Regions from separate parts of the Lysinibacillus sp. RC79 genome, predicted to be linked through region 1. Evidence: a T-box and tRNA genes for the amino acid it is inferred to sense, from the RefSeq annotation. Region 1 holds a T-box; the other holds one or more tRNA genes.

Region 1 (4,443 bases):
ATCGATTGTTACATTCTGCTTGTGAAATATAATAAATTAGCTACCTGTAATTGGTAGCTTTTTTTGATAAATTCTCACTTATTCTGCACATACATTTACATACTTATTTAACCCTTTATTATGCGTTTATCCTCATGTTACATTTATTATTCAAAGCATATATAGAATATATTAACTTTATCAGAATAGATCCTTTTAATTTTATAATAGTGGAAAGGGAGCGGATTTTGAAAAGATTTTTATTTATTTTGATAATCATCATAATGATTTGCATTGTCTTTAGTAAAAAAATATTTTCAATTGAGGATCATAATGCTTCTGAATCTAAGCTTTACATCAATGTGTTTGATCTTAAAAGTTTGAAGTTTACATTCTATCAATTTGACCAGTTTCAAAATAAAAGTAAATTTTTATTAAGTAAGGAAACGGCGGATTATACTGCTTTCGCTTATTCTGAACTTAATAATAAATTGTATTTTGCTGATGGCATATCAGATCATACAATACAATTATTTGAAAATGACCTAAACACGAATCAAATGAAACAATTAACCACTGTATTTAATAACGTTGATTTTATGCAAATAGACAAATAGCAAAAAATCATCTTTATGAGAGTGCTATTAAGAGATGCATTTAGAAATTTTAATATAGCTACGTATAATCTTCAAACTAAGAAAATAAAAATATGGGAAGAAGGAAACAACGATAGAAGTGTTTTAGTTTTTAATTATAACCCGAATAATAATCAATTAATTGTAGTCTCTTTCTCCGAGAACGAAGATCAGAAGAAACTCACAGAGGCTAATAAAAATCAAACGAAATTACAGCCAATCAAACACAGTTTAGATATTTATGATATTGAAGGACAAAAAAAAGAAACATATAGCCGATGTTGAGAGATTTATAAGTGGAGCATCATTGGCACCAGATGCTAGCTCAGTAATAATCAGCTATGATGAAGCCGTAGACAGTCCTATTTCGCATGTTGTAGAAATAGATATCCAATCAAAAAAGGTAAAGCCTTTACTAGATAGTGCTGGTATTTATTCAAAAATTCGCTCCGTTAAATTCGATGAAAACAAAGACGGATTTTATTTTTTATCTAGTATAATTGATGGAAATAAACGTTATAGTATTTTAGAAATGCCTAAAGAGAGCGTACTCTCATACTATGACATCACGAAAAATAAGGTGCGAAATGTATGGAGGGCTGAAAAAAGTGTTATTGTTAATTATTCAGCAGAACATTTTTAATGTACAATTTACTTCTTAATAATTCTGAAAAGACTGTTGACTTAAAATGGTGGCTCGTGTAGAATATTTTGAAATTACAGTTAAATTCAGTGAAAAAGAGAGTAGTTTATGGAGTTACTGGAAAGCGAATTAGGGATGGTGTGAGCCTAATGCAGAACCCATAAATGAAACGCACTTTGGAGAAGGTTCTCGAATTAGTAGTAGAGAATATCGGGGAGTCACCTCGTTAACAATGGAAAGTGGTCATATTATATGGCAACTAGAGTGGTACCACGGGATAACTATGCTCTCGTCTCTATATTTAGAGACGGGGGCTTTTTTTATCTTCATTCAGTAGAAATCTCTTACCTCTATTGGTACGAGATGAAAAGGAGATGTGGTCCCTTTTCAGTGAATGTACAAACACCTACCGAAAATAGAGGAACTCAGTCTAAGAACGCCACGTCCTGTGGCAACGACTGAGTGACCAACATCATGTTGGCCTAAAGCCTCCGGCGGATGTCACGGATTTTCAAAGGAATGAATTGTGCTGGCACAATTCAAAATCCGGACGCAATTACGCCAAGGCGAAATTGATTTTAAATTGAGAGGAGAATGAACATGAATACACAAATCGCGAAAAGAATCGCTGTGGCATTAAATAACGAGCTGTCTGTCAATGAAATTCAAAATTTACTAGAAAAACCGAAAAATTTGGACTTAGGGGATGTGGCATTTCCATGCTTTACGCTCGCAAAAAAATTTAGAAAATCCCCACACACAATCGCTATCGAAATTCAAAACAATTTAAGCAGTGATTTAATACAAGAGGTTCAAGTAGTAGGAGGTTATGTCAATTTATTTTACCATCAGCCAACGATTACACATCAAGTGCTTAGCCAAATAGTAAAAGAAAAAAATTTATACGGGACTCAGCAGGAATCGAAGGGGAATATAGTGTTGGATTTTTCTTCACCTAATATAGCGAAGCCTTTTTCCATGGGTCATTTACGTTCTACAGTGATCGGCAATGCATTGGCCAATATTGTGGAAAAAAATGGATATCGAGCAATTCGCATTAATCATCTAGGTGATTGGGGAACACAGTTCGGTAAATTGATTGTTGCTTACCGAAAATGGGGTGATCAAAAAACAATTGAAGCTGCTCCAATAGAGGAACTGTTAAAAATTTATGTGAAGTTCCATGAAGAAGCGGAGCAGGATGAAACACTCAATGAACAGGCACGTACCGCTTTTAAAGCATTAGAAGATGGAGATGAAGAGGCGTTAGCTCTTTGGCAATGGTTTAGAGATGCATCACTAGAAGAATTCAAGACCATTTATCAACTGCTTGGAATTAACTTTGATTCTTTCGCTGGGGAAGCGTTCTACAATGACAAAATGGCTGCTGTTGTTAAGGAATTGGAAGAAAAAGAGCTGCTTGTGAAATCTGAGGGTGCTTATGTCGTTGAATTAGATAATATGCTTCCATGCTTAATTACGAAAACAGACGGTGCTACGCTCTATGCTACACGTGATTTAGCAGCTGCTTTTTATCGTAAACAACTATATGACCCTAAAAAAATATTTTATGTTGTAGGGCATGAACAATCTCTTCATTTTAACCAACTATTTAACGTTATTGAGAAGATGGGGTATGATTGGGCAAAAGATTTACAGCATGTGCCTTTTGGAATGATACTAAAAGAGGGTAAAAAAATGTCGACGCGTAAAGGAAAGATCGTTTTATTAGCAGATGTATTAACAGAAGCGATTGCCACTGCGAAGCGAAATATCGAGGAAAAAAATCCAAATCTAGTGGATAAAGAGAACATTGCACTTCAGGTTGGTGTAGGAGCGGTTATTTTTAATGATTTAAAAAATGATCGTCTTCATGATATTGAGTTTTCGATTGAGCACATGATGCATTTCGAAGGTGAGACAGGGCCATATATTCAATATACGTATGCACGTATTTCATCTCTTTTGGAAAAAGCAAATAAACATAGTTACGAAGTATCGTTTGAAGCATTAGGGGAGCAAGCATGGCCGGTTATTTTATTGTTGGAATAGTTTCCGAAAGTAATTGCCAACGCTTTTGAGCAAGCAGACCCATCGCAAATTGCTAAATATGCCTTACAATTAGCGCGTCAATTTAATAAATATTATGCGCACAATAAAGTATTGGTCGATGACAGCCAAAGAACATCACGATTAGCATTTTGTCATTGTGTAGCTGTTGTTTTAAAAGAATCGCTAGCATTATTGGGAATGGCTGCGCCTAAAAAAATGTAAGGACTATTCATTAATTGCCATGAAATTGACCGATACTAGAAAAAATGGTAAAAGGAAATAGTGAGAATTCAGAGGTCTGACAATAATGTTAGATTTCAGTTGATTTTTAACTGTATTAATAGAGAGAAGGTTTTTAGAAAGTATGGAGAAAAAGCAATGGCGTGTTTCCATGGTAATTGTGGTTGTTAGTATTTTCTTCGTTGCGCTCAATATGCGCCCAGCAGTCACAGGAATAGGGCCACTATTTAATGTACTTTTGGAATCACTCCATATATCAAATACCAAAATGAGCTTTTTAACATCTATTCCGGTGTTTTGTATGGGACTCTTTGCACCATTCGCAGTACCATTACAAAGGAAACTCGGAACAAAAACAGCTATTACGCTCTTAATAATTATCCTAGCATTAGCAAATGGGCTACGATTTTTAAACGAAAGTTATGTACTACTTGTAGTCACAAGCTTTGCTGCAGGATTTGCCATTGCACTTATTGGACCCATATTAAATGCTTATATAAAGAAAAAATTCCCGACCCGTTTTACTACCGTGGTTGGTATTTATTCATTTGGAATAGGAACAGGGGCAACATTGAGTGCGGCACTAACAATAACATTTTATAATCATTTTCATGAGAGCTGGACGATAGCGCTCGGCAGTTGGGCAATTCTTGCTATCATCGCTCTTTGTATATGGATACTAGTAATACAAAATCAAGAGCTGCCAGAGACAGGTGTATTGACAGAAAATGCAGCACGAAACCCTTGGAAAAATGCCCGTGCTTGGACAATTTTAATTTACTTTGGCATACAAACATCTTTGTTCTTCTCCATAATGTCCTGGCTAGTACCGATATTACAGGCTAAGGGCTTTTCCCTTGTCGCTGCAAGCTCTATGCTAACATTTTTGTCTAT
Region 2 (4,443 bases), on a different contig from region 1:
TTTACAGCAAATGCTCATTCCTTTTGTGATTTCTTATTGAACAAACCTGCCCCGTTAGCCATCCATGAAGCGCAAAAAACAGCTCTTCACCACAGAAAATGAAAGATGATTAAGTTCTTTCATGGGAGTTCAATAAAGAAAAAAAGAGCTGCCTATGCAACTCAAAGATCTTCAAGTAAAGCACCCGTTAGCCATCCATGTAGCGCTAAAACCAGTGATACACCACAGAGAATGAAAGATTATTTCGTTCTTTCATGGGAGTTTAAGAAGAACAGTGACGTTTATTAAACAATCGTGCCCGATTGTTATATAGCCCCTGTAATTGAAGTATAGGAACGATAAAAAAACGCTGGTATACAGCTTAATAAATTGTCTCTATATACTGGTTTTTATTCAGATAACACACTCTGAAAAATCTCGAAAAGTCCTATCGTAGCTATGTTTATAGCTTTGCATAAAAAGCGGTATAAACAATAGTCCTCGTAAAAAGGCACGAACGTTGATTTAACAACATCCGTGCCTTTTCGGTGTGTTTCCAAACTTTCATTTAGGAACGTTTATTTAACTGGTCGTGTATAATCTTCTTCTTTTTCAAGGAACCTATTACTCACCATTATAAGAGTCTATAAGCTTTCTTGTCTTAAAGTCGTAAATTTTATAACCTATTTCCCACATATGGTCTTTAGACACTGTAATTTCGCAGTAATATGGGGATGCTTTTCCATAAGCATCAAGTTCCGGCATCTCAACAAATGAAAATTCTTCATCTGTATCAATCATATTAAACCACCAATCAGTATAACGACCATCTTGACGTATTTCTAAAGTACATTGTCCGTTAATAACCTCAAAGTCTTTCGTAACTATAAATTTCAAACTAGGTATAGTTAACCATAACATTAAGAGTCCCATTATTAAGGCACCGAGCATTTTAATTGTCTGCCCAAATTCCATTTTTCTTTTTACAGACATTATCATTAAAAAAATCAATGCAACTATAATAAAAAATATACCTATACCTAATCCTACATAATAAACAAAAATAATAATCCCCATCCTGCAATAATTAGTTACTATGCTTACGCAAATTCAATTATAAAAGTTTCAAAAATATTAAGATAACCCTTACCAAAATCATATTTTGAACGTTTATTAGATTTGTTTTATATGCTTTATAAATTGTTATTGCACTAAAGCATTCATTCGTTGAACAAAACATTTTTAAGCCTAATTTTTTTTTAGTAAAAAGTTGTTATTCCACAATCTGGCCCGATTGTTGAACACAAGTTAAACATCATTGTTAAACTAACCTGCTCCGTTAGTTGAATAAGAAAGAGATGGGATCTCTACGGAATCCCATCTTGAAGAAAAGCACTCCTTTAGTTGAAGAAGAACTCTAGCTTTTTTACCACAAAAGCACCTGATAATCATTTATTTGGATATCCATTCATATTGAATATCAGCTAAATTTTCTTCATTTTCATGTCCTCTACCTATGATTTCAAATCCTTGTTTTTCATAAAATCGTTGTGCATTTTCATTTACTTCAAATGTGTATAATGTTAATCTTCCACTTGATTGCGCTTTTACTTTATCTAGTAATGTATGACCTATACCAATTCCTTGATAATCTATATGAATATATAGTTGGCTTATTTCCCTTTCATTATAGGCAATCATTCCAACTACTTTTTCATCAATTAACGCTAAATCTATTTGAAACTGTTCAGATAATATATGATTTAAAAAATAAACGTAACTTTCAAAGCTGTGAATTTCTTTCTGACCAATAGCCTGTTCCTTACTATCTCGCCACATATCCACTGTTTGTTCAGCGTATTTGGGATTATACTGAGTAATTATCATTTTGTGTTGGTTCACTACAATACCTCCTCAAGTTTGTTTACTGCTAAATATTGTTTTCCTGATATAAATTCGATGAATACTACCTGTTGCAGGTATTTTAGCATTTATAAAACTTTTTGCTAGTTTCTTTCACTAACCTGCACCGTTAGTTGAATAGCAACAATCTTATAGAAAACAGTCATTTTTTTGGTTTTGCCTGTAAATCTGTGATACCGCAAACATCTGTCATATATTTTAATTGTTCTTCAATTTGAGCAGGTGTGGCTTCCGGGCTATCACTTATAAATTCTTTTTGTAATACAGTTCTCCTAAGTGATACCACACCGAACTTATAACTTGTGCCTAGAAGTTCTAGAAAAGTGAATGTTGGGAAATTAATTTACGAGCCTTTGGTTATATTCAATCCACTTTTCCATTTCTCGCCCCACTGCTTCTAAATTACAAACTTTTTCATTAAGAATGATGAATGGCATTCAAGAATAGTGGTTTAATGAGAATACGGCTATCCTAACCTTTTAGCGGCTTAGTGCAATAACAGACTAGAAGCGTCTTCGTGATACTTTTTCTTGTGTAGAAAATGTGTAGAAACTTTTCATTTTCTATCCTGTTCTAACGTATTCTCAAAAAAAGGAAAAGCGCCTCAAACCCTTGATATTAAAGGATTTGAGGCGCTTTTCAGTTGGTTCAAACTTATTCTATCTGAACCTTGATACGTCCCAGGAGGGATTCGAACCCCCGACCGACGGCTTAGAAGGCCGTTGCTCTATCCTGCTGAGCTACTGAGACATGATATTATGTAGTCCATATAAGGACTATAAGGACAATATTTATTATATGTGCTTTATATCATAATGTCAACATTAATTTTACTATGAAGGCAAGGTTTGCCTCATTATTAATATTATATGATTTCATGTACCCCATTATGCCCTCTCTCAGCTCTTCTTTTGCTAAAATAATGAAAAGCAATAAAACTGGAGAAAGCAATATGTTTAAAGATTTGGTTGTCGTCGTAACTGGCGGTGCACAAGGAATCGGCAAAGGCATTGTGCTTGTGTATGAAATGGTGCCAATGTTGTTATCGCCGATTAAAATAAAGAATTAGGGCTGCAATTAGAAAATGATTTACTTGCGAAAGGTCATTCAGTTCTTTTTGCTCAAACAGATGTTACGATAGAACAGGACATCGTTTCTTTAATGCAAAAAGCTATTAATCATTTTGGTACTATCCCTATTTTAATTAATAATGCGGGGAAATTACAACATAAATCTCTTTATGACGTAACATTGGATGAATGGAATGATATGATTCAAACAAATTTAACTTCTTTCAGCGGGTGTCCGAACACCCGCTGAAATAGAGGAACTCAGTCTAAGAACGCCACGTCCTGTGGCAACGACTGAGTGACCAACTTCGTGTTGGCCTAAAGCCTCCGGTGGATGTCACGGAATTATGCCGAGGCATAATTGATCGCGGTCTTTTTGTGTTCAAGGGAGGCTGCAAAAGTTATGCGAGTGAATGTCAATGGCGGCTCAATCGTTTCTATAGCCCCTACAAGCGCTGAGATGTCTGAGCCCCATACAGAATGCCTATGCAGCAACAAAAGGCGGTATCGTCGCAGTAACACATGCTTTAGCGCGTTCTTTTGGTCCAGATAATATTATGGTTAATTGTATTTCGCCTGTTTGGATTGAAACAGGTGATTATGAACAGCTCCTTGAGACTCCCACCCTTAAAGGGACAAGCTGACTAATGTCAGTGGGATTCCTGAGTAACTAAGCGTTCGCAGTCCATTTCTGTTTTGAACAGCTCTCAAGGTTGGGGTATCCCATTACCCCTCCCTATCCAGTGCATATAGCAGATAGGGCTACGCTACTGTTACTATAGCGTATAGTTGGTTTCGTTCGATGTGTTTTAGCGTCTTTTCTTGACGACACATATTGTTTTACCGATAGCATGAATTAGGCTATCGAACCTTATACAATATCCAATTTTCAATGAACAAGCGTGTTTTAAAGACTTTTACTTGTATATATATGAAGTATAACACCCTTTCAGACAATTAAGGTAGCAAAAGCTAGCTCTTGTCTGACCTCACTTTCATCCTATTTCTAAAGACGGGCCACACCTGCATAGGCTTTCTCGTTCGAAAAATCTGTAAAATTGATCACGAGCAACATTTATCGGGCGTGTAGGCGTACCTGAAGACATTGAACAGGCTTGCTTGTATTTAACTTCTTTCAGCAAGTGTCCAAACACTCGCTGAAAAAAGTTAAAGCCTCCGGCGGATGTCACGGAATCGGAAAGGAGTTCTTAAAAGGATGTTAGCCTAAAATCATCGCATCCATGCGATAACGGCTAACTGACCTGCATCACGCAGGCCCAAGCACAAAGCCGATTCCGGACGCAATTATGCCAAGGCATAATTGATCAAGCCCCTAAAATAATTTCATCACAGGCATTAATCTAACAGTGGATGGTGGGATGACATAGAAAATGATGTATGAAGAATAAGTCAAACTACTCAATCAACGAACAAAAGTAAACCAGATTCACTAAGCATTTTTGAATCCGGT

What was found. The T-box of region 1 lies ahead of argS (arginine--tRNA ligase). A T-box ahead of a tRNA ligase gene usually reads a tRNA of that ligase, here a tRNA-Arg.
Region 2: it encodes a tRNA-Arg, which carries the amino acid that the T-box ahead of argS (arginine--tRNA ligase) is inferred to sense. The anticodon was not compared.

What each region holds. Positions count from the first base shown of each region.
Region 1 covers NZ_JBGCCD010000021.1:42,321-46,763, forward strand. The annotation lists gene ABH968_RS18235 (hypothetical protein) at 1-57, shown strand, start outside; gene ABH968_RS18240 (hypothetical protein) at 228-596, shown strand; gene ABH968_RS18245 (hypothetical protein) at 862-1,257, shown strand; T-box leader at 1,338-1,557, shown strand; partial or broken gene argS (arginine--tRNA ligase) at 1,852-3,531, shown strand; gene ABH968_RS18255 (MFS transporter) at 3,674-4,443, shown strand, end outside.
Region 2 covers NZ_JBGCCD010000001.1:141,029-145,471, reverse strand. The annotation lists gene ABH968_RS00620 (hypothetical protein) at 604-1,056, opposite strand; gene ABH968_RS00615 (GNAT family N-acetyltransferase) at 1,432-1,881, opposite strand; tRNA gene ABH968_RS00610 (tRNA-Arg) at 2,579-2,652, opposite strand; gene ABH968_RS00605 (SDR family NAD(P)-dependent oxidoreductase) at 2,974-3,222, shown strand; partial or broken gene ABH968_RS00600 (SDR family oxidoreductase) at 3,334-3,583, shown strand; gene ABH968_RS00595 (YqjF family protein) at 4,423-4,443, opposite strand, start outside.